DNA from 2 places in the Streptomyces melanosporofaciens genome. Region 1 is predicted to be linked to the other one. Evidence: riboswitches for the same ligand, from Rfam matches in the RefSeq annotation. Region 1 holds a riboswitch; the other holds the start of a gene.
The links. A riboswitch is a leader RNA that binds a small molecule or an ion and turns the genes downstream of it on or off. The one in region 1 is predicted to bind glycine.
Positions count from the first base shown of each region.

Region 2: it holds a riboswitch for glycine, as region 1 does, so the genes downstream of both, gcvT (glycine cleavage system aminomethyltransferase GcvT) here and gcvP (aminomethyl-transferring glycine dehydrogenase) in region 1, are expected to answer to the same signal.

Region 1 covers NZ_FNST01000002.1:9,066,692-9,082,593, forward strand. Annotated here, with positions in the region: gene BLV72_RS41410 (small basic family protein) at 1-196, shown strand, start outside; gene BLV72_RS41415 (DUF881 domain-containing protein) at 730-1,626, shown strand; gene BLV72_RS41425 (double zinc ribbon and FHA domain-containing protein) at 1,757-2,584, shown strand; gene ftsR (transcriptional regulator FtsR) at 2,602-3,354, shown strand; gene BLV72_RS41435 (bifunctional nuclease family protein) at 3,407-3,880, shown strand; gene BLV72_RS41440 (MerR family transcriptional regulator) at 4,048-4,674, shown strand; gene BLV72_RS52270 (DNA polymerase IV) at 4,801-7,098, shown strand; gene BLV72_RS41450 (PRC-barrel domain-containing protein) at 7,074-7,391, opposite strand; glycine riboswitch at 7,516-7,613, shown strand; glycine riboswitch at 7,615-7,739, shown strand; gene gcvP (aminomethyl-transferring glycine dehydrogenase) at 7,805-10,720, shown strand; gene BLV72_RS41460 (DUF5999 family protein) at 10,851-11,057, opposite strand; gene BLV72_RS41465 (hypothetical protein) at 11,321-11,908, opposite strand; gene BLV72_RS41470 (glutamate-cysteine ligase family protein) at 12,355-13,857, shown strand; gene BLV72_RS41475 (CPBP family intramembrane glutamic endopeptidase) at 14,003-14,743, shown strand; gene BLV72_RS41480 (PhzF family phenazine biosynthesis protein) at 14,772-15,596, opposite strand; gene BLV72_RS41485 (hypothetical protein) at 15,701-15,902, opposite strand, start outside.
Region 2 covers NZ_FNST01000002.1:4,944,984-4,960,885, forward strand. Annotated here, with positions in the region: gene BLV72_RS24300 (DUF6531 domain-containing protein) at 1-4,463, opposite strand, end outside; gene BLV72_RS24305 (hypothetical protein) at 4,625-5,074, opposite strand; partial or broken gene BLV72_RS24310 (Uma2 family endonuclease) at 5,150-5,371, shown strand; gene BLV72_RS24315 (TetR/AcrR family transcriptional regulator) at 5,429-6,055, opposite strand; gene mca (mycothiol conjugate amidase Mca) at 6,175-7,080, shown strand; gene BLV72_RS24325 (RNA polymerase sigma-70 factor) at 7,037-7,894, opposite strand; gene BLV72_RS24330 (carboxymuconolactone decarboxylase family protein) at 7,891-8,529, opposite strand; gene BLV72_RS24335 (L-serine ammonia-lyase) at 8,579-9,961, opposite strand; gene glyA (serine hydroxymethyltransferase) at 10,060-11,325, opposite strand; gene gcvH (glycine cleavage system protein GcvH) at 11,351-11,731, opposite strand; gene gcvT (glycine cleavage system aminomethyltransferase GcvT) at 11,992-13,119, opposite strand; glycine riboswitch at 13,289-13,398, opposite strand; partial or broken gene BLV72_RS24355 (AAA family ATPase) at 13,628-14,265, shown strand; gene BLV72_RS24360 (enhanced serine sensitivity protein SseB) at 14,546-15,352, shown strand; gene BLV72_RS24365 (enhanced serine sensitivity protein SseB C-terminal domain-containing protein) at 15,465-15,902, shown strand, end outside.

The sequences.
Region 1 (15,902 bases):
GATGCTGGACGGGATCTTCGACGACAAGGTCTTCGTCGTATCGTTCCTGTCCAATGTGGTGGTGGCCGCACTGATCGTCTTCCTCGGTGACAAGCTGGGCGTCGGTGCCCAGCTGTCGACGGGAGTCGTGGTGGTGCTCGGTATCCGGATCTTCTCCAACGCGGCCGCGATCCGCCGCCATGTCTTCCGGGCGTGAGGCCGATGACGACCGACGACACCCCTGAGCAGCCCGAGCGGCCGGAGTCGGCCGAAAACCGACGGTCGGCCGAAACGCCGCGACTGGCCGAGAGGGAAGAGAAGCCCGAGCGGCCCGAGAAGCCCGAGCCGGCAGCGAAGGCCGGAGAGACCGAACCGGCCGCTGAGCCGCCGCGGCGATCGCCCGAGCCGCCGCGACGGCCGGAGACGGCCGAGAAGCCCGCGCCGTCCGGGGAGCCGGAGCCGCGCGAGCGGGCGCGGCCGGAGCGGCCGTCGGTGGCCGAAACGCCGCGGCCGGGCACCCCGTCGCCCGCCCGGAAGCCCGAGCATCGTGACGTACGGGAGCAGCCGGGCAGGCCGTCCACGCCCCCGCGAGGTGAGTCGGGCAGGCCCGCCGGGCCCCCGCGGAGTGAGTCGGGAAGGCCGTCCGCGTCTCAGCGGAGTGAGCCGGGCAGGCCCGCCGGGCCGCCGCCGGGCGGTTTCAAGGACGTCGCTCTCCGGACGCCCCTGCCCAAGGCCGTGCTGCCCGAGGCTCTGCCGCCGCAGGCCCAGGGCCGGCCCGTCAAGCCGGGCGGCACGCCCACGCCGCCCGCCGAGGGCACCAGGCCCCCCGGCGGGCCCAGGAGCGGCCCCGGGGAGCGTGTGGGGCCCGCCCCCGGCCCCGGAGCCGGGCAGGGCGGCCGCGGGGCCGAGAAGGGGTCGGAAGAGGCCCTGTCCGGCCGCCAGCGGCTGCTGAAGGGTGTATGGCCGCCGCGGCTGACCCGTGCGCAGCTGATCGTCGCCCTGCTGCTCTTCGGCCTCGGCCTGGGCCTCGCCATCCAGGTGCGCTCGACCAACGAGAACAGCGTGCTGCGCGGCGCCCGGCAGGAGGACCTGGTCCGGATCCTCGACGAGCTGGACTCCCGCACCCAGCGGCTCCAGGACGAGAAGCGACGGCTGGAGAACCAGCGCACCGAGCTGGAGAACAGCTCGGACCAGGCCGAGGAGGCCCGCAAACAGACGCTTCAGAAGGAGCAGCAGCTGGGCGTGCTCGCGGGTACGGTGGCAGCACAAGGTCCTGGCATCACGATCACCATCGACGACTCCCGGGGCTCCGTGGAGTCGGACATGCTGCTCGACACGGTGCAGGAGCTGCGCGCGGCGGGCGCCGAGGCGATCCAGATCGGCAAGGTGCGAGTGGTCGCCGGCACCTACTTCGCGGACAGCGGTGGCGCGATCCAGATCGATGGACGGAAAGTGACGCAACCGTATGTTGTGAAGGTGATCGGCAAGCCGGAAGATCTGGAGCCGGCGCTGAACATCCCCGGCGGGGTGGTGCAGAGCCTGGAGAAGGAGCAGGCCACTGTGTCCGTGCGGCGGGAGAAGAAGATCGTTGTGGATGCCTTGCGATCGGCGAAGCGGCCTGACTACGCTCGGTCGTCATCACGGTGAGGCGGTTCGAAATGAGGGTCTCTCGGGGAGACCATGTGGACGCGGGGGGTCAACGCACCAGAAGATCCGCGCGTGATGGAAACTGTCTGGTGGTCACGGACGTTGTGAGGATGTCCGGACCGTCTGGTGTGTGCATCGAGGGTTTGTCCTGCCCCACGGGCGGGTCTGTTTCAGTCAAGGGGAATCGCCCGTGAAGTTGTTCGGGAAGTTGTTCGGCAAGAGTGCCCGCCAGGATGGCGGCAGCAGTACCGCTCGCCACCGCGCCTCGCGTGCCGCGGAGGAGAGCGGAGGGGGGACCGAGGAGCGCCCGCTGTTCCGGGACCAGGTCGGCTCCCAGGGCGAGTCTGTTGACCCCTCCGCGACCGGCCCCATAGGTTTCCAGGAGCCATCGGCCGCTCACAGTGGTGGAGGGTTCGGCTTGCCTGTCTGTCAGCGGTGCGGCCACCGGAACGCGGAGGCCAGCCGGTTCTGTTCCAATTGCGGCGCCCCGCTGCGGGGCGGCGCCCCCTCCGAGCGTGCCTCGGAGACCACCTCCACCATTTCGATCTCGGGTCTCGAGGCGTACGACTCCGAGGTGACCGGGCAGACGCCGCTGCCGTCGCTCAGCCCGGAGGCGCAGGCCGCCGTCGAGGCGCTGCCGATGGGATCGGCGCTGCTGGTCGTCCGCCGCGGGCCGAACTCGGGCAGTCGCTTCCTGCTGGACAGTGATGTCACCACGGCGGGCCGTCACCCGCAGAGCGACATCTTCCTGGACGATGTGACGGTCTCCCGCCGCCATGTGGAGTTCCGGCGCGGCCAGGACGGCAGCTTCACCGTCTCGGACGTCGGCAGCCTCAACGGGACGTACCTCAACCGGGAGCAGATCGACGCGCCGGTGGTGCTGGCCAGCGGCGACGAGGTGCAGATCGGTAAGTACCGGCTGGTCTTCTACCCGAGCCAGCGGGGCGTCGGCATCTGACCCGTCAGGGGAGGTCCATGCTTCAGACACCGTCGGGCGGTGCCGGTACCGGCACCGCCCCCACGGGCAGCCGGTCGATGAGCATCGGCACCGTGCTGAATCTGTTGCGGGACGAGTTCCCCGAGGTCACCATCTCCAAGATCCGCTTCTTGGAGTCGGAAGGTCTGGTCGAGCCGCGGCGGACGCCCTCCGGCTATCGCAAATTCAGCCGGCGGGATGTGGAGCGGCTCGGCCATATCCTCCGGATGCAGCGTGACCACTACCTGCCGCTCAAGGTCATCCGGGAGCATCTGGACGCCTTGGATCGGGGCGAGCCGTTGCAGCTTCCTGCCGTTCCGCAGGGAGCACGGCAGCCCGGTGCGCTCGACGGCGGTACCGGGGCGGCCGCGGACGGCCCCACGGCCGCCCGGCTGGGCCGTGCCGAGCTGCTGGCAACGGCCGAGGTCAGCGAGGTGCAGCTGGCCGAATGGGAGTCGTACGGGCTGCTCGCGCCGACCGCGGACGGCGGGTACGACATCGAGGCGGTGACCGTCGCCCGGCTCATCGCCGAACTTGGTCGTTTCGGCCTGGAACCACGTCATCTGCGAATCATGAAAGCCTCCGCCGAGCGCGAGGCCGGCATGGTCGAGCAGGTGGTCGCTCCGCTGCGGTTGCATAGAAACCCGCAGACCAGAGCGCATGCGGAGGCCAGTGTGCGGGAGCTTGCCACCCTCTCCGTACAGCTGCACGCGGCGCTGGTGCGGTCGGCTCTGAGGGTCCAGGAGCGGTGATCGACCGGGCCCCGACTATCCAAACCGGCCGGGCACGTCCTAGGGTTGCTGTGTGAACGAGCTCGACGTCGTGGGTGTCCGGGTGGAAATGCCCTCCAACCAACCGATCGTGCTCCTGCGTGAAGTGGGAGGCGACCGGTACCTCCCCATCTGGATCGGACCAGGTGAGGCGACCGCGATTGCCTTCGCTCAGCAGGGCATGGCTCCGGCGCGCCCGCTGACCCATGATCTTTTCAAAGACGTACTCGAAGCGGTCGGCCAGCAGCTGACGGAGGTCCGGATCACGGATCTGCGCGAGGGGGTCTTCTACGCGGAGCTGGTCTTCGCCAGCGGCGTGGAGGTCAGTGCCCGGCCGTCCGACGCCATAGCGCTCGCGCTGCGCACCGGAACGCCGATCTACGGCAGCGACGGCGTGCTGGACGACGCCGGTATCGCGATCCCGGACGAGCAGGAGGACGAGGTGGAGAAGTTCCGCGAGTTCCTCGACCAGATCTCGCCCGAGGACTTCGGAACCAGCAGCCAGTGAACGGTATGCCGGTCCTCGCTCGCGCATTCGAGTAGCCTTTCCCGGACGAGGGACACGGGAAACCACCCTTAGGGTGATTATCACTCGGCGTGCCGAGTGTGGCGATCGTTGACGCACCCCGGGTGACTGCCTACCTTCAAGATGGCAGGTCGAGGACGGAGGTCGGCGTGAGAAGCACCGGCGACGGCACGGCAGCCGGCGGTCCGTATACGCTCCAGGGGAGCGCACCGGCCGATCCGGCTTTGAAGGCTCGGGTCGCGGCACAGGCAGCACCGCCGCGTGAGCCCGCCGCGGGGGAGACGGAGCGGGTCGGGTACCGCGGACCCACCGCATGCGCGGCCGCGGGCATCACCTACCGCCAGCTCGACTACTGGGCCCGGACGGGCCTGGTGGAGCCGAGCGTCCGGCCCGCGTACGGCTCGGGCAGCCAGCGGCTCTACAGCTTCCGGGACGTGGTCGTCCTCAAGATTGTGAAGCGGCTGCTGGACACCGGCGTATCGCTGCAGAACATCCGGGCTGCGGTGACCCATCTGCGTGCCCGGGAGCTCGACGACCTGGCCCAGATGACGCTGATGAGCGACGGCGCGACCGTCTACGAGTGCACCTCGCCCGATGAGGTCGTGGACCTCCTCCAGGGCGGTCAGGGTGTCTTCGGGATCGCCGTGGGCGTCGTCTGGCGGGATGTCGAGAGGGCGCTGTCCCAGCTGCACGGCGAGCGGGTGGACACGGGTGAGACGCTGATCCGGCACAACCCCACCGATGAGCTCGCGGCGCGTCGTAACCGGGCCGGTTGAGCGCTCGTCCTTTCGTCGGGCGCCGTTCGCCAGGCGCCGCCCCGGACGTGAGCCGAGCGGCGCCCCGGGCCCGCCTCCGGGCCGTCGTGCCGCCCATTGTCAGTGGGGTGCGGCAGCATCGTAGGTGTGAGGGGTGCGCCGACGATTCTCCATCTGGACATGGATGCCTTCTACGCCTCGGCGGAGCAGGCATCCAAGCCCAGCCTGCGCGGTAAGCCGGTGATCGTCGGGGGTCTGGGGCCGCGTGGCGTGGTCGCCACGGCCTCCTACGAGGCCCGGGTGTTCGGGGTGCACTCGGCCATGGCGATGGCCCAGGCCCGCCGCCTGTGTCCGAACGCGGCGTTCCTCATCCCCCGCTTCACCCTCTACCGCACGGTGAGCGACGCGGTCATGACCCTGCTGCACACGCTCTCGCCGCTGGTGGAGCCGCTCAGTCTGGACGAGGCGTTCGTCGATCTGGAGGCGGGCGGCACCGAGCCCACCGTGGGGGCGGCGCGCGCCGTGGGGGAGCGGCTGCGGGCCGACATCAAGGCGGCCACCGGGCTGACCGGCTCGGTGGGGCTCGCCGGATCCAAGATGCTCGCCAAGATCGCTTCGGAGCAGGCCAAGCCCGACGGCATGGTGGTCATCGACCCGGGGACGGAGCGCGAGCTGCTCGGCCCCATGTCGGTGCGGACGCTCCCGGGCGTCGGCCCCGCCACGGCGGAGACGCTGCGCCGGGCCGGGATCCACACCGTGGCCGAGACGCGGGAGGCGGGCGAGGCCGAGTTGGTGCGGCTGCTGGGCCGGGCCCACGGAGCGTCGCTGTTCCTGATGGCCGAGGGCCGGGACGAGCGGCCCGTCGTCGCCGAGCGGGACGCCAAGTCCATCTCGGTGGAGGACACCTTCGACGTCGACCTCACCGACCGCACCCGGGTGCAGCTGGAGATCGCACGGCTCGCCGACCGCTGTGTGCGGCGGCTGCGCGAGGCGGGCCGCTCGGGGCGGACGGTCGTGATCAAGGTGCGGCGGTACGACTTCTCCACGTTGACCCGTTCGGAGACCCTGCGCGGGCCGACCGACGATCCGGGGGTGGTGCGGGAGGCCGCGGCGCGGCTGATCGACGGCGTGGACACCACGGCGGGTGTGCGGCTGTTGGGGGTCGGGGTCAGCGGTCTGGCGGACTACACCCAGGAGGATCTCTTCGCGCAGGCCGCGCAGGCCGCGCAGGCCGCGCAGGCGGCCCATGAGGCCCTGGGGGACGCCCGGCGCGTGCCGGGGCCCGAGGGGCCGGATCGTGTGGGAGAGGGCGCGGGAGAGGCTTCTGGGGACGCTGAGAAGCCGCGCCACTGGCTGCCGGGCTCCGATGTGCGGCACGCCGAGTACGGGGCTGGCTGGGTGCAGGGGAGCGGGGTGGGCCGGGTGACCGTGCGCTTCGAGGAGCCGTGGTCGCGGCCGGGGCGGGTGCGGACGTTCGCGGTGGACGACCCGGCGCTGGAGCCGACCGAACCGCTGCCCCTGCTGCGACCGGACGCGGATGCGGCTCCGGGCCTGGACGCGATCCCGGGGGAGGCCGCGACCCTGGACGCGGACGCGGCTCCCGACGTGGACCCGGACCCGGACGTCGGCGCGGACCCGGGCCCGGACGCGGATCTGGCCCCGGACCCGGCCGTGGGTCCGGACCCGGACGCGAACCCGACCGTGGAGGAGGTTGCGGGCCCGGTCCCGGAGGGCGCCGCGAGCCCGGGCCCGGACGTGGCCCGGGAGGCGGCCCCGGACCCGGACTCGATCCCGGGAGAGGCTGTGGACCTGGTCTCGGAGGACGCCGCGTGCCTGCGCGCTGACGTGGCCCGGGAGGAGGTCGCGGACCCGGTCTCGGAGGAGGCTGCCGGCCCGATCCCGGAGGACGCCGCGGGTCCGTGCTTCGACGTGGCCCCGGAGGCGGCTTCGGACCTGGCCCCGGACGGGACCACGGGCCGGGAGGGAACCACGGGCCTGAACGTGGGGGAGCGCATAGCCCCGGGCCAAGAGCAGACCGAGGGTGACCTGGCCCCGGGACCGGGTGGACCGGATGGACTGGCCCCGAGCCCGGATGGCGGACCCGAGCGGGAGCGGACCCCAGGCCATATGCAGGGCCACGGCCCGTGCCGCGAGCGGGCCCCGGGACCGGAGGGCCTGGCCCCGGGCGCGTATGACCTGGCCGCGGGGCCGGACGGCCTGGCCGAGGGCGCTGATGATCTGGCCCCGGGATTCGGCGGCGGACCCGAGCGGGGGCAGGTCCTGAGCCACGAGCAGGGCCAGAGCCCAGGTGACATGCAGGGCCACGGCCCAAGCCGCGACCAGGCCCCGTGCCGCGAGCAGGCCCCGGGACACAAACAGGCCGCCCCAGGCCACGAGCAGGGTCGGCCCCAGGCCCAAGGTCAGCCCGTGACGTCCAGCCCGTAGTGGTGGTAGAGCTGCAGCTCCTGCTCGGGGGAGAGGTGGCGGCCGACGCCGAAGTCCGGGGCGTCCTTGATCAGTGTTCGGTCGTACGGCACCCGCAGGGTGTCGCCGACGACCTCGCTCGGTTCGAGCGGCACGAAGACGTCCCGGCTGAACAGCCCGGTGCGTACGGCCGCCCATTCGGGCTCGCCGGTCGCGTCGTCGAGATAGACCTCGTCCACGGTGCCGATCTTGGAGCCCTCGCGGTCGAATGCCTTGCGGCCGATCAGGGTCCGCGGGTCGATATCGGTCTGCACGCTCTCTCCCACAGGTGGCAAGTGGCCATTGATACCTACAAAAAGGCACATCGCCGTGCTCGGCCACTCGAACGCCGGCGACCGTCCCCCACGGTAGAACCGCTGGTACGCTGACTGTGGCTGTAAACCCCGTGCGGGAGAGTCCTCCGCCGACGCTGTCGGAGGCGCCGAAGGAGCAAACCCTCCCCGGAATCTCTCAGGCACACGTACCGTGCGGGTGAGGTCACTCTGGAAAGCAGGGCGGGCCACGGGCGAGCAGAGCCCCGGAACCCCTCCTCACCGACGGTGAAAACCGGTCAGGCGGTATGTGGACCGGTGAAGCTCTCAGGTTGAGATGACAGAGGGGGAGGCCGTCCGGGCACCCGCGCCGCGGTGCCCCTCGCCGGTCGTTACAGACCAGGAGGCCCCCGCAGATGACCGCCAATCGCATCGCACTCTCCGACTTGGAACGCGGTACTCCGTTCGAGCAGCGCCATATCGGCCCCGACGGCGAGGCGCAGGCCAAGATGCTCGCCCACGTCGGCTTCGGCTCGCTGGACGAGCTCACCGAGGCCGCCGTACCGGAGGTCATAAAGAGCACCGAGGCGCTGGATGCGCTGCCCCCGGCCCGCAGCGAGCCGGAGGTCATCGCCGAGCTGCGCGGGCTCGCCGACCGCAACCAGGTGCTGCCGTCGATGATCGGTCTCGGCTACTACGGCACCCACACCCCGCCGGTGATCCTGCGCAATGTGCTGGAGAACCCCGCCTGGTACACCGCGTACACGCCCTACCAGCCGGAGATCTCCCAAGGCCGGCTCGAGGCCCTGCTCAACTTCCAGACCGTGGTCGCCGATCTGACCGGGCTGCCCACGGCCGGTTCCTCGCTGCTGGACGAGGCCACCGCGGCCGCCGAGGCGATGGCGCTGTCGCGGCGCGTCGGCAAGGTCAAGGAGGGCGTCTTCCTGGTCGACGCCGAGTGTCTGCCGCAGACCGTCGCGGTCCTGCGGACCCGCGCCGAGCCGACCGGTGTCGAGGTCGTCGTCGCCGATCTGACCGAGGGCATTCCGGACGAGATCGCCGAGCGCGGGGTCTTCGGCGTACTGCTGCAGTACCCGGGCGCCTCCGGCGTGGTGCGCGATCCGCGGCCGGTCATCGAGCGCGCCCATGAGCTGGGCGCCGTCGTCACCGTCGCCGCCGATCTGCTCGCGCTCACCCTGCTCACCTCGCCCGGCGAACTGGGCGCGGACATCGCGGTGGGCAACAGCCAGCGATTCGGCGTCCCGATGGGCTTCGGCGGACCGCACGCCGGGTTCATGTCGGTGCGCGACGCCTACGCCCGCAACCTTCCCGGCCGGCTGGTCGGGGTCTCCGTGGACGCCGACGGCGACAAGGCGTACCGGCTGGCGCTGCAGACCCGTGAGCAGCACATCCGCCGGGAGAAGGCCACCAGCAACATCTGCACCGCTCAGGTGCTGCTGGCCGTGATGGCCGGGATGTACGCCGTCTACCACGGCCCGGACGGGCTCGCCGCGATCGCTCGCCGTACTCACCGCTACGCCTCGGTGCTCGCCGAGGGGCTGCGGGCCGGCGGTGTCGAGGTGGTGCACGGCGCGTTCTTCGACACCCTCACCGCGCGGGTGCCGGGCCGGGCCGCCGAGGTCGTCGCCGCGGGCCGGGAGGCCGGGGTCAACCTCCGGCTGACCGACGCCGACCACGTCGGCATCGCCTGCGACGAGACCACCGCCCGTGCGCAGCTCGCCGCCGTGTGGTCCGCCTTCGGGGTGGACGGCGGAAACGGCGACGCCACCGGGATCCCCGGCATCGACGAGCTGGACGCCGCGGCGCCGGACGCGCTGCCCGCGGCCCTGCTGCGCCACGACGGCTATCTGGCCCACCCGGTCTTCCACCAGCACCGCTCCGAGACGGCGATGCTGCGCTATCTGCGGCGGCTGGCCGACCGGGACTACGCCCTGGACCGGGGCATGATCCCGCTCGGCTCCTGCACCATGAAGCTCAACGCGACCACCGAGATGGAGCCGGTCACCTGGCCCGAGTTCGGCGCGCTGCACCCCTTCGCACCGGCCGAGCAGGCCCAGGGCTATCTGACCCTGATCCGTGAGCTGGAGGAGCGGCTGGCCGAGGTCACCGGCTATGACAAGGTCTCCCTGCAGCCGAACGCCGGATCCCAGGGCGAGCTCGCCGGGCTGCTCGCGGTGCGCGCCTATCACCGCGCCAACGGGGACACCCAGCGCACCGTCTGCCTGATCCCGTCCTCCGCGCACGGCACCAACGCCGCCAGCGCCGTGATGGCCGGCATGAAGGTCGTCGTGGTCAAGACCGGTGAGGACGGCGAGATCGACACCGGCGACCTGCGCGCCAAGATCGAGAAGCATGGTGCCGAACTGGCCGTGCTGATGGTCACCTACCCCTCCACCCACGGTGTGTTCGAGGGGCACATCACCGAGATCTGCGCGGCCGTGCACGATGCGGGCGGCCAGGTCTACGTGGACGGCGCCAACCTCAACGCGCTGGTCGGGCTCGCCGAGCCGGGCCGGTTCGGCGGCGATGTCTCGCATCTGAACCTGCACAAGACCTTCTGCATCCCGCACGGCGGTGGCGGCCCCGGCGTCGGTCCGGTCGCGGTGCGCGAGCACCTGGCGCCCTACCTCCCCAACCATCCGCTGCAGCCCGCCGCAGGGCCGGCCACCGGCGTCGGCCCGGTCTCGGCCGCGCCGTGGGGCTCCGCGGGGATCCTGCCGATCTCCTGGGCGTACATCCGGCTGATGGGCGCCGAGGGGCTGCGCCGCGCGACCCAGGTCGCGGTGCTCGGCGCCAACTACGTTGCCAAGCGTCTCGAGCCGCACTACCCGGTGCTCTACACCGGCCCCGGCGGCCTGGTGGCCCATGAGTGCATCGTGGATCTGCGGCCGCTGACGAAGGCCACCGGCGTGACGGTCGACGATGTGGCCAAGCGCCTGATCGACTACGGCTTCCACGCGCCGACGATGTCGTTCCCCGTCGCCGGGACGCTGATGATCGAGCCGACCGAGAGCGAGGACCTGGCGGAGCTGGACCGGTTCTGCCAGGCGATGATCGCCATCCGGGCCGAGATCGAGAAGGTCGGCTCCGGCGAGTGGGCCAAGGAGGACAACCCGCTCCGGAACGCCCCGCATACGGCGGCGTCGCTGACCGGGGAGTGGGACCACCCGTACTCCCGGGAGGAAGCGGTCTTCCCGGCCGGGGTCTCGGCGGCCGACAAGTACTGGCCGCCGGTGCGGCGGATCGACGGGGCCTACGGAGACCGTAACCTCGTCTGCTCCTGCCCGCCGCTGGAGTCCTACGAGGGCTGAGGACCAGCCCTCGGAATTCGGAGACTCGCAGACGCGTCAATGGGGCCGGTGCGGCGGATACGCCGGGCCGGCCCCTGCGGGTACGTGCCGTCGACGGCGGGTCAGGCCGTGGTGACGGTGTGGGCGGCCGTCAGGCCGCGGTGACGATGTGCTCGGAACCCCGCGGCCGGCAGGGTGCGATGACGCGCCCGTCCGGCAGCAGCTCACCGGTGTCCTCGAAGAGCAGGACGCCGTTGCACAGCAGGCTCCATCCCTGCTCCGGGTGGTGCGCCACCAGATGGGCGGCCTCCCGGTCGGCGGAGTCGGCTGACGGGCAGGGTGGTTGATGCTGGCACATGACAGGGTTCTTTCGCTGCGGAGTGGTGAAGGTCCTGCGGCTCGCTGCGGCGTTCATGCCGCCCCCCGTGGTTTGAGTCGGTCGATTGCTCCAGTGTTGCCCTACGGCCTGGAATCCGCAGGGATTTCGCGGTACCGGTCTCGCTAGATAATGACGCATCACCCGTCCGGACGGTTCATCGCCGCCGGACTGTTACGAGGATGCTGCGGAGCGCCCCGTGACCCGGCGGTCACGGGGCGCTCCCAACCTGACGGAGGCCCAGGTCAGGCGGGTGAGCCAAGCAAGGGGGCCCGGGTGAGCCGGTGGGTGAGGAGCGGCAGCAGATCCGTTGCGCGATGCGCCCGGTGGGGTGCGATCCCCGGTGGGGCCGGGGCGAGCGGTACCAACAGGTCCCCCGCGCCGAGGCCGCCTTCGGCGCCGTCCGCCGCGAGGTCGCCGTGCAGCCAGAGCGTGACCATGTAGAGCTCGGGGATGGACAGCAGCCGCGGTTGGTACGCCGAGGGCAGCGACTCGGCCTGGCTCAGGGCGAGTTCGGCCGAGCTGACATAGGGGCCCTCGGAGAAGTGTGAGAAGGCCCAGCCGTCGGCTGTGAGCATCGCCTCGGCGGCGGCCACCGTGCGGTTGCCGTCGCGGATCAGGAAGCGCCAGCCGGTGAGCCGGGTGCGTGGCGGGGCATCGGCGGTGGTGATGTCGTCCAGGACATGGACGGGGAGCGGAAGTTCGGGTTCGAAGGGGCCGGTGAGCGTGGAGAGTACCGGGGTGCGGGCCTCGCGGACGGCGGTGGGGGAATCAAGGGCCGTGAGGACGCTGCGCAGGGCGGGCGCGGGGGCCTGGGGCACATGCAGCGGCATGGTGGGTCGCCTCTCGCTTGGAGACACGGTGAAGCGATAGCGGGCCGGGTTTGGGCGGCGCTGTCGGTGGAACACGGGTCAGAGGGGAACCGGAACAGACCGTTCGGGCCTTATCTCTCTGCCTCGTTAGCCGAGTTTATACGACACATGTTCCCGTTGTGTTTCATCTAGCCGCTGCCCGCATTGCCGACAAGACGTTATCCAGACCCCGAGAAGGCGGGGATTTTCCCCGATTCCATGCCAGATGAACGGATATGACCTGGCATTTTGAGGCCGGCGCGGTAGGCTGGAACTCGCCGGTCCATTGTTCCGGCGCAATGAACAGTTCCAGAGAGCCTACCGGCTGGGTGGGGATCGCGGGGCGTTATCGATCACATTGGTGGGCATCATCGAGCGTGGTGTGCAGACGGCTGGCACCGATGATCCACTCGAGGAGGGACGCTTCGATGGGGGACAAGCTCATAGCCGGTGAGTTCGACCCGTCCGGCCGGCGACGGCAGCGCGTCCGGTTGCGGCAGTGCCTCGACGGGCTTGGCCGGCTCCTGGCCGACAAGCGATTCGACCGCCCGAAGAATCTGATGGGGCTGGAGATCGAGCTGAATCTCGCCGGGGCCGACGGACTGCCGAGGATGATGAACGCGGAGGTTCTGGAGCGCATCGGGAGTCATGATTTCCAGACCGAACTCGGGCAGTGCAACCTTGAAGTAAACATCGTGCCCCACCGTTTGCGCGGACGTGTTCTCGATCAGCTCTCGGAAGAGCTCCGAACCGGTTTGTCATATGCCGATCGCAAGGCGCGGGAAGTGTCGTCCGAGATCGTGATGATCGGAATTCTGCCGACCCTCGCCGCGGACGATCTGGGATCCACGAGCCTCTCCTATGACGACCGTTACAAACTCCTCAACGAGCAGATGCTGGCCGCCCGCGGCGAGGATTTCCTCATCGACATCGAGGGCCGTGAGCGGTTCACCTACGCCAGCGCCTCGATCGCCCCCGAGGCGGCCTGCACCTCCGTCCAGCTCCATCTCCAGGTCACCCCGGCGCGCTTCGCGGACGCGTGGAACGCGGCGCAGGCGGTGGCCGCCGTACAGATCGCGATCGGCGCCAACTCCCCCTTCGTCTTCGGCCATGAGGCATGGCGCGAATCCCGGCCGCCGCTGTTCCTGCAGGCCACCGATGTGCGTCCGCCGGAGATCGCCGCCCAGGGGGCGCGCCCGCGCACCTGGTTCGGCGAGCGCTGGATCGGTTCCGCCTACGAGCTGTTCGAGGAGAACCTGCGTTATTTCCCGCCTCTGCTCTCCACCGGCGAGGACGAGGACCCGCTGCGGGTGCTGGACGAGGGCGGGGTGCCCGAGCTCCAGGAGCTGGCGCTGCACAATGGCACGATCTACCGCTGGAACCGGCCCGTCTACGACGTCGTGGACGGTGTTCCGCATCTGCGCGTGGAGAACCGCGTGCTCCCGGCGGGGCCCACCGTCACCGATGTCATCGCCAACGCCGCCTTCTACTACGGACTGGTCAGGGCGCTCGCCGAGGAGTCCCGCCCGGTGTGGAGCCGGCTGCCCTTCGCGGCCGCCGCCGCCAACTTCGACGCGGCCTGCCGGCACGGCATCGACGCGGTCCTGCAGTGGCCCAAATCCGGCCGGTCGGCCTCCCTGGCCCGCACCTCCGCCGTCCGGCTGGTCCGCGAGGAGCTGCTGCCGCTCGCCGCGTCCGGCCTCGACTCCTGGGGCGTGGAGCCCGCCGACCGCGACCGCTACCTCGGCGTGATCGAGGAGCGCTGCAAGCTGCGGGTCAACGGCGCGTCCTGGCAGACGGCCACCTACCACCGCGCGCTGGCCGGGGGGCTGGACCGGGACGCCGCGCTCGCGGCCATGACCCGCCGCTACTGCGCCCTGATGCGGACCGACGCGCCGGTGCACACCTGGCCCACCGATCTCTCCGGGTGACGCCCACACCGGCGACCATGACACCGTATTGTCCGGTGAGCGGGGCGGAGGCACCCGATGAGGCGGACAAGCGGAAGTGGGGACAGGAGTGCGGTCACAGGCGCGGGACGCGGATGCCCCGGTCGAGGACAGGCTCTCGCGGCGGATGCTGGGCACTGAGACGCTGCTCGTGCTGGCGCTGTCCCTCGGCGCGAGCGGGCTCTCCGCACTGATCAGCTTTATCGGCTCGGTGACCAAACCGGGCGGGCTCAAGGACCAGGCGGCCAATCTCAACTCCTCCGCCGCGCCGGGGCGGCCCTGGCTGGATCTCGCCTGGCAGCTGTTCGGCATCTCGACCGCGCTGGTGCCGGTCGTGCTCGTGGCCCATCTGCTGCTGCGCGAGGGCGCCGGACTGCGGGCGATCGGCTTCGACCGCGACCGGCCGCGGTTCGACCTGGCGTGGGGCGCCGCGGTCGCGGCCGCGATCGGCGGCACCGGGCTGCTGCTGTATCTGGGGGCGCGGGCGGCCGGGGGCAATCTGACGGTGGTGCCCGAGTCGCTGCCCGATGTGTGGTGGAAGATCCCCGTACTCATCGCCTCCGCCGTGCAGAACGCGGTGCTGGAGGAGGTGATCGTGGTGGGCTATCTGCTGCGCAGGCTCGGGCAGTTGGGCTGGACCCCGATGGCCGCCCTGCTGGCCAGCTCGGTGCTGCGCGGTTCGTACCACCTCTACCAGGGGATCGGCGGCTTCTTCGGCAACCTGGCGATGGGCGTGATCTTCGTACTGCTCTACCGCCGCTGGGGGCGGGTCGGGCCGCTGGTCGCCGCGCATGCGCTGATCGACATCGTGGCCTTCGTCGGATACGCCCTGCTGGCGGGCCGGGTGGACTGGCTGCCCACGGCCTGATCCACCCGTCCGCCGTGACCGATGGGTATCAGGCCAGCAATTCGCCGTCGATGACGGTGACGGCGCCGCCCGTCAGCAGCGTACGGTCGCCGCGCAGCGCGGTGCGGACCAGGCCGGTGCGCGCGGACGCCTGCAGCCCGGTCAGCTCGTCGCGGCCGAACCGGGCCGACCAGTAGGGCGCGAGCGCGGTGTGTGCGCTGCCGGTGACCGGGTCCTCGTCGATGCCGACGGCCGGGGCGAACATCCGCGAGACGAAGTCGTAGCCGCGCGTGGGGTCCTCGGCGGCCGCGGTCACGATGATGCCCCGGTGGCTGATCCGCTGGAGCGCGGCGAGGTCGGGGGCCAGGGCGCGCACGCTCTTCTCGTCGGCCAGCTCGATCAGCAGATCGTCGATGTGGGGGCCGGCGTGATGGGCGGACACGATATCGGCGCCGAGGGCTCCGGCGACCTCGGCCGTCTTCTGGGAGACCGGCAGCGCGGTCAGTGAGGCCGTGGGGAAGTCCAGCGTGATCGAGCCGTCGTCGTCGGCCGTCGCCGACAGGACCCCGCTGAGGGTGGCGAAGCGGACCGTGCCGGTCGCTGTCCCCGTGGTCTTCAGGACATGGGCGGTGGCGAGCGTGGCATGGCCGCACATGGGCGCCTCGGTGACCGGGGTGAACCAGCGCAGCGCCCAGTCCGCCTCCGCGGCCCGCGGGAGCGGGTGGGCGAAGGCGGTCTCGGCGAGATTGACTTCGGCGGCGACCTGCTGCAGCCGGCCGTCGTCCGGGAAGGAGTCGGTGTCGAGAAGGACGACCCCGGCCGGGTTGCCGGCGAAGGGGCGCTCGGTGAAGGCGTCGACGATACGTATCCGCATACCGTCGACCGTAGGCGGCGGGCGGTGGGGCAGCCATGGCCAATCCCCCAGCCGTGGCGCCCTTGGTGTGGGCCCTGGCCGGTGGTGCGGGGAGCGAGGGCCGACTACCCCTCGTCGGCGGCGAACAGCTCGAGGTGCCCGCACTCAGGGCAGCGGAACGCCACTATCTTCCGCCGGGGACGGCCGATCCGCTTGGCGCCCCCGAAAAGTCCCCGCTCCATCGCACCCTCGATCCAGCGCGCGTACCCGCGCGAGTGCTCACCGGCGTCCTCGATGAAACCTTCCGCCAGGCCGACGGTGCCGCAG
Region 2 (15,902 bases), 4.1 Mb from region 1:
TCGGTCTGGGCTACGGGGTGAAAGCCCTCGTGGTCCCAGGTGAGGGTGACGGGGTGGGGGACGTCCGGGGTGGTGGTGGTCTGTTCTATGAGGGTGGGGCCGTCCCAGGTGAAATCCGTCTGCTCCAGGACGGTTTCGCCGTCGGCCGCGAGGCGTTGTTTGGTGGTGCGGCGGCCGAAGGGGTCGTAGCGGTAGCGCCAGACCGTGCCGGCGGGCGTGGTGACCGATACCAGGCGGTCTTCTGCGTCCCAGGTGTAGCGCCAGGTGTCGGGCTTCTTCGACAGGCGGGTCTTTTGGCGGAGGGTGAGGCGGCCAGCCGCGTCGTGTTCGTAGCGGATCGAGCCCGCGCCGGTGATGCGCGTGCCGATGTAGGTGCGGGGGCCCGTCGCCTCCTGGGCGGGTTGCGTGCTCGGCCAGGCCGCGTGCGTTTGGTTGCCCGCCTCGTCGTAGGCGTAGGTCTCGGTCCAGTCGTGGGCGTGGACGGTCGTCACCCGGCCCGCCGCGTCCAGGCCGAAAGTGCGTCGGCCCGACCGGTGGTCGTCCACTCCGATCAGGTGGCCGTCGGCTCGATAGGTGTACGCCCGGTGGTGGATATTGCCGGAGGCTCCGGTCAGCGATTGCGTGGTCAGGCGGCCGAGCGGGTCCCAAGTGTGGGTGAGGGTGAGGGCGTCGCCGACGCGGCGCGTGGTCTCGCGGCCCGCCGCGTCGTGTGCCGAGGCGAGGGTGTGGTTCCCGGCGGTCAGGGCGGTGCGGTTGCCCGCCGCGTCGTAGGCGTAGGTCGTGATGGCGCCCGTGGGCGTGGTGCGGCGGGTGCGGCGGCCCAGGGGGTCGTAGCTGTGCGTCAGGACGCGGCCGTTCACCATTTCGGAGGTCACCCGGCCCAGGCGGTCGCGCTGGTAGACGACCTCCGCGTCCGGGTCGGCAGCTGAGGTGAGGAGTCCGGCGGGGTCGTAGGTGAAGGTTGTGGTGCGGTCGACGGACGCTTTGCGTATCAGGCGGCCGAGCAGGTCGTACTCATACGTGATGATCCGGCCCAACGGGTCAGTCCGGGCTGTGAGATGGCCCGTTGCGTCGTAGGCGTACCGCACTTCGCGGTCGTCGAAGTCCGTCTCCGCAACCAGGCGGCCAGCCAGGTCGTACTCATAACTCCATCTCAGGCCCTGAGGATTGGTGACCCTCGTCAGCCGCAGCGCCGCGTCATGCTCGAACTCGTAGCGAACGCCATCCGGGCCCGTGCGGGCCGACAGCAGGTCGAAGTGGGTGTACTCGTACACCGTCGTGCCGCCGACGGGGTCGGTGTGGGTGGTGCGGTTGCCCTCGCCGTCGTACGTCCAGGACTCCGCCGAGCCATCCGGCCCGGTGCGGCGCAGGAGGTTGCCCTCCGGGCTCCACTCGTAGCGGGTCACCGCGCCCAGCGGGTCCGTCTCGGCCACGACGCGGCCGAACGCGTCCCGCTGGTAGCAGGTCGTGGCTCCCAGCGGGTCGGTGATCTCGACGGGGAGCCCGGCCGCGTCACAGCGCACCCGGGTCGTCGCGCCCAGCGCGTCGGTGACGGCGAGCAGGCCCCCGCGCTCGTCGTAGAGGTGGCGGGTGGTGGCGGCGAGCGGGTCGGTGAGCGTGGTGCGGTTGCCCGCCGCGTCGAAGGTCTGCCGCCATATCGCGCCGCCCGGATCGGTGATCTGCGCCAGGTTGCCCTGTGCGTCGAGCACCGCGCCGATCTCGCTGCCGTCCGGCCGGATCACGGCCGTCAGATGCCCGTGCTCGTCGTAGCGGAAGCCGGTGGTGCGGCCCAGCGGGTCGGTCTCGGCTACCGTACGGCCCGCTTCGTCGTACATGGTGCGGCTGACCGCGCCGGCCCCTTCGATCTCACCGACGACCTGGTGCGCCTCGTCGATCAGATAGCGGGTGACGGCGCCGTCCGGTGAGGTCAGGGTCGTGACCTTCAGACCGGGGAAGTCCGGGTCGACCTCGTCGTAGCCGATGCGGAGGGTGTAGTGGCCGCCCTCGCCGCCCTCGGCGGTGACCCGGTCGTGCTCGTCGTAGGCGTAGGAGTACCAGCGATTGTTGGTGTCGATCCAGGACGTGACCCGCCCGGCCCGGTCGTAGACGAAACGCAGCGGCAGCCCCGAGGAGCCCGTCACTTCGGTGAGATGGCCGTCGGTGTAGCCGTAGCCCCTCACCCGTACGTCCCCCACCCACAGGCCGGTGATCCGCTCGTGCTCCGACGTCAGCCGCAGCCGGTAGCCACCGCTGTGGAGGATTTCGAGGGGGGTGCCGGAAGCGTCGTAGGTGAAGGTGACGCGGTTGCCGTTGCGGTCGGTGATCTCCCTCAGGAGCGCGAGCGCCTCGTCGCGGTACGGGGTGAAGGTGCGGACGAGCCCGGCATCCGGTTCGGTGAGGGTGTACGTACCGCCGTCCGCCGTCCGTGCCAGCGGCCAGCGCGGCCCCTCCGCGGGCAGGACCGCGGCGCCGCCCGGCACCGGATGCGGATAGGCCAGCAGCAGACCGTCCTCGGTGAAGAAGACCACGCCCTGCTCGTCGAACTCCAGTCGCTGGTCCGCCGTCGAGGCCCAGGTCGGGCCGAACCACCGCCCGGCGCGGTATCCGGAGTCCACCCGGCGGGAGAACACCAGGGGCAGCACACCCGGCAGCTCCACATCCGTCTGCGGCAGGAACATCCGCCCGGTCGCCACATCCACCGGATCGGTACGGCCGTGCCGCACCCGGTCCCAGGTTCGGGAGAAGAACCCCCGGCCACGGCTCCGGAGAGCGCCGCGCGCCCATTGCGTCGCCTCACGCGCCGCCAGCCTCGCCCCGATGCGTGAGGCGACCGGGGCCAGGGCGCGCGGGGCGAGGCCCACCAGCAGGGTCTCCGCCAGCCCGCCGCCCATGGCGACTTCCAGCGGCAGCGCGTACGGCATGGCGAACATGGCGAGGGTGAGGAGGAGAGGGAGGCCGGTTTCGAGGAGCTTTTCCAGGAGGAAGCGATCGGTGCCCAGGATGCGGTAGCCCGCCAGAGGGGCCTCGCCGTCGGCGATCGCCGACCAGCGGGACAGCAACAGGACGCCGACGACGAGCGAGCCCGCGCAGACGGCGATCCGGAACTGGACCAGGGCGACGGCCTCGCCCAGCGGAGACGCGCTTGCGGCCCGGTAGCCGCTTACGGCGGAGATCAGGCGCCACAGGGTCAGGGCCAGCCCGGCCAGGCCGACACCGACCAGAATCCGTAGTCCGGTCCCCCCGGTGAAGTACTCCTGCAGATCCTTCGTGGACGGGAAGGAGCCCACCGCCATATACAGCAGGGAGGGGACGGCCAGCAACAGGCTGAGCACCAGAAGAACCTTCTCGTGGCGCGGCCGGCGGGGGCGCTGCTCCCGGGCCCGGCGCCACAGCTGCCGTAAGGTCACGCCACGCCATGCCTCCTGGCTGTGGGTCGCGTCCATACGGTGGGTCTGCTGGGCGACGGACTCGCGCAGCGGCTCCAGCTTCTCCGGGCGGCTGCGGGGGTGGGCCGCGGCGTACAGCAGCGCTCGGCGCTGCCGGGCGTAGCCCAGGGCGATGATCCAGGTGGCCGGAAGGCGCAGCAGGGCGTACCCGAGGAGAGCTTCGAGGGCGGCCTGGCCCTGGCGTTCGGCAGCCAGCACCACATCAGGCTGGTGCCGCCGGCCCAGGCGGGACCGGCGCAGATCCCAGATCCACGCGACGGCAAGGCATCCCAGGATGATCCACAGGCCCCAGTCCCCGGCCAGCCGCTCCCGCCACTCCATCGCGGTCTCGTCGCCCGGGAAGGCCGCGGCGTAATTGGTCACCCAGTGGATCGCCACCGCCCCGGCCAGCGGCACCAGGGCCGCGATCCGGGTCAGGACGCGGGCACCACACCACAGCAGGCCCACCGCCAGCCCGCCGAGCGCGCTGGCGAAGATGTGTACCTCGTAGGGGAGTGCCGGACCCCCGACTTCGACGGTGCCGGTCGATGAGGGGAACCAACTGCCGAGGATCTGTCCGAGGCCGGGAACGTACGGGGGGTCGAACAGTCCCCCCGCGATCTGCCAGCCCCCGTCATCCGTGGGAACGGCCTTACCCGCGGACTCGGCGTACATCAGCAGCTTTTCCAGCAGACCGAACCCCGCCCCGGCGGCGCCGCCCAGCACCACGAAGTCCGCCAGACCCCACTGCATCCGCCTGCGCAGTGCCCACCCCGCGACCAGGAGCGGCGCGATCTTGATCAGCTCCTCCACCACCGGAGCCGTCGTCCACGACACCACATCCATGACGCCCGACAGCGATTTCTCCCGCGCGGTCGCCAACTGCCGCGCCACCACGAGTTCCAGTGCCATCGACAGCACGCCGCAGCCGTACGCCCCCACTCCGAAGGCGAGCAGCACCGTCGGCCACCGCACGGTCCGCACCGGCCAGGACAGCAACAACAGCTGCAACACAGCCCATACCGACGTCGCAGCCATCCAGAACGCCACGCCCCGAGCCCCCTCAACGTTGCCAGTGATCCGTCACGCTAAGTCGAACAGCGGTCACGTACAAGGGAGTTCATGGTCATGTGGCCTCTGGACCGGCGCTCTGTGCGTGTCGTCGGCGGGTCCGCGCGTCCGACGCTCACTGGTGACGCTCACTGGTGCCGGGACGGGCGGGTGCGGGGCAGCAGGAACGCGGTGATGACCAGCCAGATGAGCCCGCCGAAGCGGACGACCGGCAGCAGGTAGCCGAACGGGTCGGCGATCAGCGAAAGCAGCGAGACCATGCCCGCGGCGGCCAGCGCCAGCCCGGTCCAGGTGAGCGGGCGAGGCAGCAGGAGGGTCATCAGCCCGGTCACTGAGAGGCCGGAGACGAGCATCGCGAACGTCACCGAGTAGGCGACGCCACCGGACAGGAACGACAGGTCGGCGAGTGCGCGGGCCAGGGCCGGATCGGCGTCCATGGGCAGACGGCCGCCGGCCCAGCCGAACAGCGCGCTGCCGCTCAGCGCCGCGGCCGCCAGCACCCCGCCCACCAGCGTGATCGCCGAGCCCGGTGCGGTGATGCCGAGCGCTCGCAGCCGCCGGTAGAGCACCGCCGCCATCAGGGCCAGTGGCGTGGCCGACGCGAACAGCAGGAGCGAACCCAGCTCGATGGTGCTGCCGTTGTCCCGCGCGTGCCCGGTTCGGAGACCACCGACCGCATTGTGAAGGTGGACCAGTACGCCAAGGCGGACATCGCCTTCTACTGGCGGATCGAGCAGGCGGCGACCGGCGTCCCGCTCGTCTACACCTACGTCCTCGACCCCGCGACGAAGACCTATCGGGAGGGAGACGTGTTCACCGGTGTGGTGAAGGTCGCGGCTCCGTTTCCGGTGCGGATCGACCTCGGTCAGCTCTGACGGCTCAGACCTCGGATGTGCGCTGAGTCGGGGTTCGGCCGGGTCGGCGGAGCGCTCTCAGCGCACCGCGTAGTCGCCCAACGACGGCTCCAGCAGGTCGAAGACCTTCTCGGCTGAGCGGGTTGTCGCGGTGGCGATCTCCTCGTTGGGGTGGCCTGCCCGGGTCAGGGCCTGGACGTGGTGGAACAGGGTGCGGTGGGCGGCGGTGAGGAGGGCGGCGGCGGCTCGGGGGGTGGGGTCGTCGGGGGTGGTGGCGGTTTCGGTGGTGAGGACTTCGGCCAGGGCCTCTTCGCGTTGGTCGTGCAGTTCGCGGAGTCTCGCGGTCAGGGTGGGGCTGTCGGCGAGCATGCGGGCGAACTCCGGGCTGGAGAAGCCGACGACGGGGTCGTGACGCTCGGCCGCGGCCAGATATGCGCGGCGCAGCGCGGTCAGGGCCGATGCGCCGGTCGGGCGGTCCGCGACGGTCCGGGCCAGGGCGGTGGTGATGGTCTCGTGGTAGTCGAGGGCCAAATCTTCCTTGCGCGGGAAGTAGTTCGTGACCGTCATCTTGGCCACCTGGGCGGCCGTCGCGATCTCGGCGATGGTCACCGCCTCGAAGCCGTGCTCCATGAAGAGCCGGGTCGCGGTGTCGGAGATCATCTGGCGCGTCTGCCGCTTCTTCAGCTCACGCAGTCCTGCTGTCATGGCCCCATCCTCGCATGGACGGGGCTAAATTTATGATTGACCTAAGTTTTGGTTCGGGCTAGTTTTCGGTGTGTCAGTCACCACGAACCATCCGAGGAGTGCGCTTGAACCTGCGTCTGATGAGCGTGCACGCCCACCCCGACGACGAGTCCAGCAAGGGCGCGGCCACGCTGGCCAAGTACGCCGCCGAGGGGGTGGAGGTGCTGGTGGTCACGTGCACCGGAGGGGAGCGTGGCGATGTGCTCAACCCCGCCATGGACCGGCCCGGTGTGCGGGAGGACCTCGCCGCGATCCGGCGGGTCGAGATGGCCGAGGCCCGCCGGATCCTGGGGGTGCGGCAGCACTTCCTGGGGTTCGTCGACTCGGGGCTCCCGGGGCCGGGCGAGCCGCTGCCCGAGGGCTGCTTCGCGCTCGCGTCCTTGGAGGAGGCGGCCGGGCGCCTGGTGGGGCTGATGCGGAGCTTCCGCCCGCATGTGGTCGTCACGTACGACGAGACCGGCGGCTATCCGCACCCGGACCACATCAGGACCCATCAGGTGACGGTCGCCGCCTTCGACGCGGCGGGGGAGGCGGGCAGCCATCCCGAGGCGGGCTCGCCCTGGCGGCCACTGAAGCTGTACTACCAGGGCGGCTTGTCGCGGCCCTGGTTCCGGGCCTTGCACGACGCCATGACCGCGCGGGGCATGGACTCGGGCATGCGGGAGGTGCTGGCCGGACTGCCCGCGGCCGGGCTGGAGATCACCACGCGGGTGCCGTGCGCGGAGTACTTCGCGACCAGGGACCGGGCGCTGCTCGCGCACGCCACGCAGATCGACCCGAACGCCGGGTTCATGCTTCATGATCGTGACATCGAGCGCGAGGTCTGGCCCACTGAGGACTATCACCTGGCCCGGTCCCACGTGGACGTGGACGTGGACGTCGACATCGACGTCGCGATTCCCGAGGACGACCTGTTCGCCGGTGTGCGGCGCCCCCAGCGCACTACGGCGGCGGCAGATGCCGCAGCTTGTCCGGGTTGCGGATGATGCGGATCTCCGTGATGCGCCCGTCCTCGACCTCGGCGCAGGCGACGGTGTCCGGGCGGCCCGCGGCGGTGATGAGCAATCCCGGGAGGCCGTTGACGTCGACCGTGTGCACCTGGGGGTCGTCCATCGGCTGGTTGACGACGGCGGCGAGGAAGCGGGCGACCTTGTCGGCGCCCTGCTGCGGGCGGAGGGCGGCCTTCACCTTGCCGCCGCCGTCGCTCCACGCCGTGACGTCGGGGGCGAGCAGCTCCATCATCCGGTTGAGATCGCCGCCGAGGCAGGCGGCCAGGAACTCATCGGTGACCTGGCGCCGCACCTCGGCCGGTGTGTCGTAGCGCGGTCGGCGGGCCTGGACATGTGATCTGGCCCGGTGGCCCACCTGGCGTACGGACGCCTCGCCGCGCTCCAGCATTCCGGCGATCTCCTTGAACGAGAAGCCGAAGACCTCCTTGAGCACGAAGACCGCCCGCTCCAACGGCGAGAGGGTTTCGAGGACGACGAGCAGGGCGAGCGAGACCGACTCGGCCAGCTCCACCTCCTCGCCGGCGTCGGGCTGGGTGACCAGCGGTTCGGGCAGCCAGGGGCCGACGTACTGCTCGCGGGTGGCGGCGGCGGACGTGAGCCGGTTGAGCGCGAGGTTGGTGACCGTACGGGCCAGATAGCCCACCGGATTGTCCACAGGGGTGGTCACCTGACTGCAGCGCAGCCAGGTGTCCTGCACCATGTCCTCGGCATCGGCGACGCTGCCGAGCATGCGGTAGGCGATGCCGAACAGCATCCGCCGGTGGCGTTCGAAGGTGGTCGCGTCGATCACGTCCGTGACGGTACCTCGCAGGCGTCCGAGAAGCCCTGGCTGGTCAGGCCGAAGGCGCTGTTGATGCGCGAGCGGTAGTTCTCCAGGGCGACCATGGCGGTGAGTTCGACGAAGGCGGCCTCGCCGAGCCGCTCGATCAGGGTGGCCGCGAGCTCGTCGGTGACGCGGGGTTCGGTTTCGGTCATCGCTTCGGCGTAGTCCAGGACGAGCAGTTCCCGTTCGGTGAAGGCGTCCTGGTGCTCGCGCCACTGCGGGACCTTGGAGATCTTGTCCATCGGGAGGCCGAGGGCGTCGCCCTCCCAGTGGCCGAAGTCCATGCACCACGAGCAGTTGATCCTGGCCGCCGCGGCCATGACCGCGAGGTGCTTGAGGCCCGGGTCGAGGCGGTTCCACTTGGCGGCAGAGCGCTCCTGCCGGACGTAGGTGAGCAGCACCCGCCCGTTGTGACCGATGGCCAGGCCGGGGTCGAGCACCTTGCCGTAGGTGCGCCGGGAGTACCAGGCGCCGATGCGGTTGAGCAGCGTGCTGGGCGGAGCGAGCGAGATACGGGCCATGGCGGGCTTCTCCATCGTGTCGCGGCTGGGGTCGAATGACCTTCCGCAGGTGCGACAGAGCAGCGCGCCGGAGTGTGACATCCGACGGGCACTCATCCGAAGCGGCCGGACCCGGCCGGAGCCGCCGCCCTCAGCACTCGATGACGTTCACCGCGAGCCCGCCCCGCGCCGTCTCCTTGTACTTGACCTTCATATCGGCGCCCGTCTGCTTCATCGTCTTGATGACCTTGTCGAGTGAGACATGGTGGCGGCCGTCGCCGCGCAGGGCCATCCGCGCGGCGGTGACCGCCTTGACCGAGGCCATGCCGTTGCGCTCGATGCAGGGGATCTGGACCAGGCCGCCGATGGGGTCGCAGGTGAGGCCGAGGTTGTGTTCCATGCCGATCTCGGCGGCGTTCTCCACCTGTTCGGTGGAGCCGCCGAGGACCTCGGCGAGGCCGCCGGCGGCCATGGAGCAGGCGGAGCCGACCTCGCCCTGGCAGCCGACCTCGGCGCCGGAGATCGAGGCGTTCTCCTTGAAGAGCATGCCGATGGCGCCCGCCGCGAGGAGGAAGCGGATGACGCCGTCCTCGTCGGCGCCCGGCACGAAGCGCGTGTAGTAGTGCAGGACGGCGGGGATGATGCCCGCCGCGCCGTTGGTGGGGGCGGTGACCACGCGTCCGCCCGCCGCGTTCTCCTCGTTGACCGCCATGGCGTAGAGGGTGATCCACTCCATGGCGCGGGCGGCCGGGTCGCCCTCGGAGCGCAGGGCGCGGGCGGCGGTGGCGGCGCGGCGGCGGACCTTGAGGCCGCCGGGGAGGATGCCCTCCTGGGACATGCCGCGCGCCACGCACGCCTCCATGACGTGCCAGATCTCCAGGAGGCCGTCCCGGATCTCCTTCTCCGTGCGCCACGCCTTCTCGTTCTCCAGCATCAGGGCCGAGATGGACAGCCCCGTCTCCTGGGAGAGCCGCAGCAGTTCGTCGCCGGTGCGGAAGGGGTGGGTGAGGACGGTGTCGTCGAGCTTGATGCGCTCCTCGCCGACCGCGTCCTCGTCCACCACGAAGCCGCCGCCGACCGAGTAGTAGGTCTTCTCCAGCAGCGGATGGCCCTCGGCGTCGTACGCGAGCAGCGTCATGCCGTTGGCGTGGTACGGCAGGGAGCGGCGGCGGTGCAGGATCAGCTGGGTCGACGCGTCGAAGTCGATCTCCTGACCGGACCCGATCTCGGCGCCGAGCAGCCGCAGCCGCTTGGTGGTGCGAATGCGCTCCACCTCACCGTCGGCCGCCTCGACGTCGACGGTGCGCGGGGAGTTGCCCTCCAGACCCAGCAGCACGGCCTTCGGCGTGCCATGGCCATGACCGGTGGCGCCCAGCGATCCGAAGAGCTCGGCGCGCACGGAGGCGGTGTGGGCCAGCAGGCCCTCGTTCTTCAGCCGGCGGACGAACATCCGCGCGGCCCGCATCGGGCCGACGGTGTGCGAGCTGGACGGGCCGATGCCGATCGAGAAGAGGTCGAATACGGAGATGGCCACCGGGGGACTCCTTCGTCTGCACGCGGGGGAGGCGTGCGGGCCGTGCGGGGGTGGTGCGGCGGGGGCGCGCCAGGGCGGGCGCGCCCCCGTGTCCGGGGTTACTCGGACAGATGGGTGTACAGCGGGTGCTTGTCGGCCAGGGCGGTGACCCGGGCCTTCAGCGCCTCCGCGTCGTAGGACGGCTTGAGCGTCTGCGCGATCACGTCGGCGACCTCGCGGAAGTCGTCCGCGGCGAAACCGCGCGTGGCCAGCGCCGGGGTGCCGATCCGCAGACCCGAGGTGACCATCGGGGGCCGCGGGTCGTTCGGGATCGCGTTGCGGTTGACCGTGATGCCGACCTCGTGGAGCCGGTCCTCGGCCTGCCTCCCGTCCAGTTCGGAGTCGCGCAGATCGACCAGGACCAGATGGACGTCGGTGCCGCCGGACAGGACGGCGACGCCCACCTCCCGCACATCGGGCTGGGCCAGGCGCTCGGCGAGGATCCGGGCGCCCTCCAGCGTGCGCTCCTGGCGCTCCTTGAAGGCCGAACCCGCGGCGACCTTGAAGGAGACCGCCTTCGCCGCGATGACATGCTCCAGCGGGCCGCCCTGCTGACCCGGGAAGACCGCCGAGTTGATCTTCTTGGCCAGATCGGCGGTGGAGAGGATCACGCCACCGCGCGGACCGCCCAGGGTCTTGTGGGTGGTGGTGGTCACCACATGGGCGTGCGGTACGGGCGAGGGGTGCAGCCCGGCCGCCACCAGACCCGCGAAGTGGGCCATGTCGACCATCAGGTACGCACCGACCTCGTCCGCGATCCGCCGGAAGGCCGCGAAGTCGAGCTGGCGGGGGTAGGCCGACCAGCCCGCGATCACCAGCTTGGGGCGGTGCTCCTTGGCCAGCCGCTCGACCTCGTCCATGTCGACCAGACCGGTCTCGGCGTCCACGTGGTAGGGCACCACGTTGTAGAGCTTGCCGGAGAAGTTGATCTTCATGCCGTGGGTCAGATGACCGCCGTGCGCCAGGTTCAGCCCCAGGATGGTGTCGCCGGGGGAGAGCAGGGCGAACATCGCGGCCGCGTTGGCCTGGGCGCCCGAATGCGGCTGGACGTTCGCCGCCTCGGCGCCGAAGAGCTCCTTCACCCGGTCGATGGCGATCTGCTCGACCACATCGACATGCTCACAGCCGCCGTAGTAGCGGCGGCCGGGGTAGCCCTCGGCGTACTTGTTGGTCAGGACCGAGCCCTGGGCCTCCATGACCGCCGCCGGGGCGAAGTTCTCCGAGGCGATCATCTCCAGGGTGGACTGCTGGCGGTGGAGTTCGGCGTCGACGGCGGCGGCGACGTCCGGGTCGAGCTCGTGCAGGGAGCTGTTGAGAAGCGACATCAGGGTCCCGATCGGAAGAGGAGGGTCAGTTTTCGGCGAAGGCGGTGTACGCGTCGGCGGAGAGCAGCTCCTCCGGCTCGCCCGTCACCCGCACCTTGAACAGCCAGCCGCCCTCGAAGGGAGCGGAATTCACCAGCGCCGGGTCGTTCACCACGTCCTCGTTGATCTCGGTGACCTCACCGGAGACCGGCGAGTACAGGTCGCTGACCGACTTGGTGGACTCCAGCTCTCCGCAGGTTTCACCGGCGGTGACGGTCGAGCCGAGGTCCGGGAGCTGGACATAGACGACATCGCCGAGCGCGTTGGCCGCGAATTCGGTGATGCCGATCGTCGACACGCCGTCCTCGTCGGCGGCCGACAGCCACTCGTGCTCCTTGCTGTAGCGCAGCTGCTGGGGGTTGCTCATGGTCCGATTCTCCTGGATACGGGGGAGTGCTTGGGAAACGGGTCTTAGCTGGTGGGACGCGACGCCGGTGGGTGCGGTGCCGGGGGGTGCGGCGCCGGGGGGTGCGTGCCTGCGCGGTGTGACACCGGTGGGTGCGGTGTCAGCGCGACGTGACGCCGGTGGATGCGGCGCCGAGGGACTCGGTGCCGGTCCAGCCGACGGTCTCGGTGCCGGTCCATGGGAGGACGCCGGTGGGGCGCGACGCGTTGCGGCGGAACCGCTCAGCGCTCGCGCCGGTAGAAGGGGAGCGCCACGACCTCGTACGGCTCCCGGGTGCCCCGGATGTCCACCGAGACCCCCTCGGTGCCGGGCTTCGCGTACTCCGGGTCCACGTACGCCATCGCGATCGGCTTGCCCAGCGTCGGCGAGGGCGCGCCGGAGGTGACCCGGCCGATCTGTGAGCCGTCGGCGGCCACCACGGCGTATCCGGCGCGCGGCACCCGGCGGCCCTCGGCGACCAGGCCGACCAGGGTGCGCGGGCTGACGGTGTCCGCCTCACGGGACGCGGCCTCCAGGGCCCGGCGGCCGACGAAGTCGCCGGGCTTGTCGAACTTCACCACCCGGCCGAGCCCCGCGTCGAAGGGGGTGGTGTCGGTGGTCAGCTCGTTCCCGTACAGCGGCATCCCCGCCTCGAGACGCAGGGTGTCCCGGCAGGACAGACCGCAGGGCACCAGGCCCACCGGGGCGCCCGCCTCGGTCAGCGCATCCCAGACCCGCTCGGCGTCGTCCGGCGCCAGGAACAGCTCGAAGCCGTCCTCGCCCGTGTAGCCGGTGCGGGCGATCATGGCGGGGACGCCCGCGACGGTGCCCGGCAGCCCGGCGTAGTACTTGAGCCCCTCCAGGTCGGCGTCGGTCAGGCTCCCCAGGATCCCGGGGGACTCGGGCCCCTGGACTGCGATCAGCGCATACGCGTCGCGGTCGTCCCTTACGGTCGCCTCGAAACCGCCGGCCCGCTCGGTCAGCGCGTCCAGCACCACCTGGGCGTTGGAGGCGTTGGCCACGACCAGGAACTCCTCGTCCCCGAGGCGGTAGACGATCAGGTCGTCCAGGATGCCGCCCTCGTCGTCGCAGATCATCGTGTAGCGGGCGCGGCCCACGGCGAGCGCGGACAGCCGGCCGACCAGTGCGTGATCCAGGGCCTGCCCGGCCTGCGAACCGATGAGAGAGATCTCACCCATATGGGAGAGATCGAAGAGCCCGGCGCGGGTGCGCACCGCGGTGTGCTCGTCGCGCTCACTGCCGTAGCGCAGCGGCATGTCCCAGCCGGCGAAGTCGGTCATGGTGGCGCCGAGCGCACGGTGCCGTGCGTCCAGCGCGGTACGGCGTGGGGTGGGCGGGGCGTCGGTCACGATTCAGGCTCCAGGAGATCGGGGTCGCGCGACGGCGAGGACGGACGGCAAGGACGCGTGCGTCCTCCCCATCTGTCATCGGAACCTGAGAGGTTCGCCGTGACGCCCGTAAGGGGCCCGGCTTGCACCTTGGGTGGAGCCGCGCCCGCGGCTCGCTTTTCAGATCTGCCTCGTCCACGCGGTATCGGGGCCTGAGAGATTCAAGGGAGGACTTGCTCCTTCGGCGCCCCGGGCACCCGGCTCATTGCCGGTGACCAAGGACTCTCCCGCGCGGATTCAAGCGGCCGGTATGGAGTTGCGCGCACATCATCGCATGCGTGGCCGAGAAAGGAAGCCCCGATCGGGGCGGCTCCGGCCGGATCGGGCAGAGGCAGCCTTGATGGACATTACCTTTTCTTGACACTCTGCGGGTACGAGCAGCGTTGACCGACCTGGGAGGACGATCACGGTGCATGGGCAGGGAACATACGAGACCGCACAAAGGCTCCTGCCGGCACGGCGTGGCCGCATGCCCTCCGGGTCGACGGCCATCCCCGGCCGGCGCATCGCGGTGCACGATCTGCGCGGCCCGGTGCGAGGCGGCGGTGCGGACCGGCGTGAGCTGCGCTTCCCGGTGGGGGACGTGCTGGTCGCCTCCGGGCTGCCGGGAGCCGGCAAGAGCACGCTGATCAATCGGACGGTGCCCCTCCTGGACGGGACGGGCGCGGTCGTCATCCGGGTGGACTCGCAGAACACCCGGGAGGCGTGGGAGCGCCGGATGCCCGGCTGGCTGCCGTACGCGCTCTACCGCCCGCTGGTCCGGTACGCCCACTACGCCGGGCTGCGCCGGGCACTGCGCTCGGATGTGAGCGTCGTGGTGCACGACTGCGGCGCGCTGCCGTGGGTCCGCCGCTGGCTGGCCCGGGACGCGCGGCGCCGGGGCCGCAGCCTCCATATGGTGCTGCTGGACGTGGACGCCACGGTGGCCCTGGAGGGCCAGGCCGCCCGAGGTCGCGGGGTCTCCGGCTATGCCTTCGGCCGGCATCGGCGCGCGATGCGGCGGCTCATCGAGGGGATGGAGGAGGGGCGGCCCCGGAGGGGTGCGCCTCGGCGGTGCTGCTGGACCGCTCGACCGCGAGCGAGCTGCGCTGCATCTCCTTCGAGTGAGCCCCGCACCGGAAGCGGGCCCCGTACCGGAAGCGGGCCCCGCACCGGAAGCGGGCCCCGCACCGGAGGAGACGGGTGTTCCCCCTCCCCGGGGGCGAGGGGAAAACGCCGGGTGACCTTGGCCGGAAATCGGCCACCGGGGCATCACCCAGTGTGACGGCGGCGCGGGGCCGGGCGAGGTGGGGAAGTGCTGTGGAGATGACGCCGCCCCCGCCGGCCCCGGGCCGCCCAGCCGCTAGGGTGCTTTGGGCAGGTAGGACGAGATGGCGGTTGGACGAAGATGAGCTTCCCGGAGCAGTACGGCATGGCCCCGGCTCACGGAGGATTCCCCGACGGCGCGCAGACCGCGTTTCCGGCGTTTCCCGGCAATGAGCTCGAAGAGGTGATGGCCGCCTCGATCGACGTCCCCGGGGTCGGAGCGCGCATCGTCGAGACACTCTCCCGCAGCCATGTCTGGGTTCCGCTGCCCAACGGCGGTGGCCCGGGCAGCCCGAGCCTCGATCTGCCCACGGTGGAGATCGAGGGCGCCGCGTATGTCCCGGTGTTCAGCTCCGAGCAGCAGTTCCTGCAGCTCGTCGGCTCCCATATGTCCTTCACCATCGCCCCGGCCGTGGAGTTCGCCCGCGGCCTGCCGCCCCAGCTCGGCATCGCGGTGAACCCCGGTGGTGCGGTGGTCGTACCGCTGCCTCCGCCCGCCGTCCGGGAGCTGTGCCGTGCCGGCCGTAGCGAGCTCGACGGCCCGGCGACAGGTGGGCGGGTGCGGCTCTTCGAACCGGACTGGCAGGACGAGCCGGTGGACTTCCTGGCCGCCGCCGGGATCGAGTTCGCCAAGGGCACCGGGGTGCGGACCGCCCGGCGCGCGCTGGCCAGCGTCGAGGGCGACGAGCCGGCGCTCTTCGTCGGCGTGCAGTTGGACGCCCCCGGCCCCGAGGGCCAGGCGCGGGCGGTGGACGCGCTGGGCCGCGCCCTCGGCGTGGTGCCCGTGCGGTGGAAGGTCCAGCTGGTGCTGCTGGACGTGGCGCAGGGGGATCCGGTGGTCGACTGGATGATGGGGCGCGTACGGCCGTTCTACGACCGTGATCTGTGACTCACCCCAGGGTCCGCTACGGGGGCCCGTAAGCTGGTTTGATGACCAGGAGGGGTGCGAGCACGCTCCCCGGTGAGGTGCGGGACAAGGGCGAGAGAAGGGGCGGACCCAGGTGAGCGCGGGCGCGGATTGGGGGGCGGCGGCCGGCCAGGTTGAGCGAGCGTTGCAGCAGGTCGCTCCCGGCCGGTACGACGCCTACGAGGCGCTGCTGCAGGCCATCGGCGAGGGCCAGGTCTGGATGCTGCTGTGGCACGGTGCGCCCGGCACGCCCGAGGCCCAGTACGGGAACATGGATGTGGACGGCCTCGGTTACGCCCCGTGCGTGACCTCCGCACAGGAACTGGCCGCCAGTGGCTGGAACCGTGCGCATGAGGTGGTCGACGGACGCCTCATCGCCGACTCGCTCTACCGCGACCGCTATGGCCTCTGGCTCAACCCCCACGCCCGCGGCGGCGGAGTGGGCATCCCGTGGCCGGATCTGCGCCGGATCGCGGGCGGTCTGGACCGGCTGCCCGCCGGGCCGCTGCGGCTGAGCGAACCCGCCATCGAC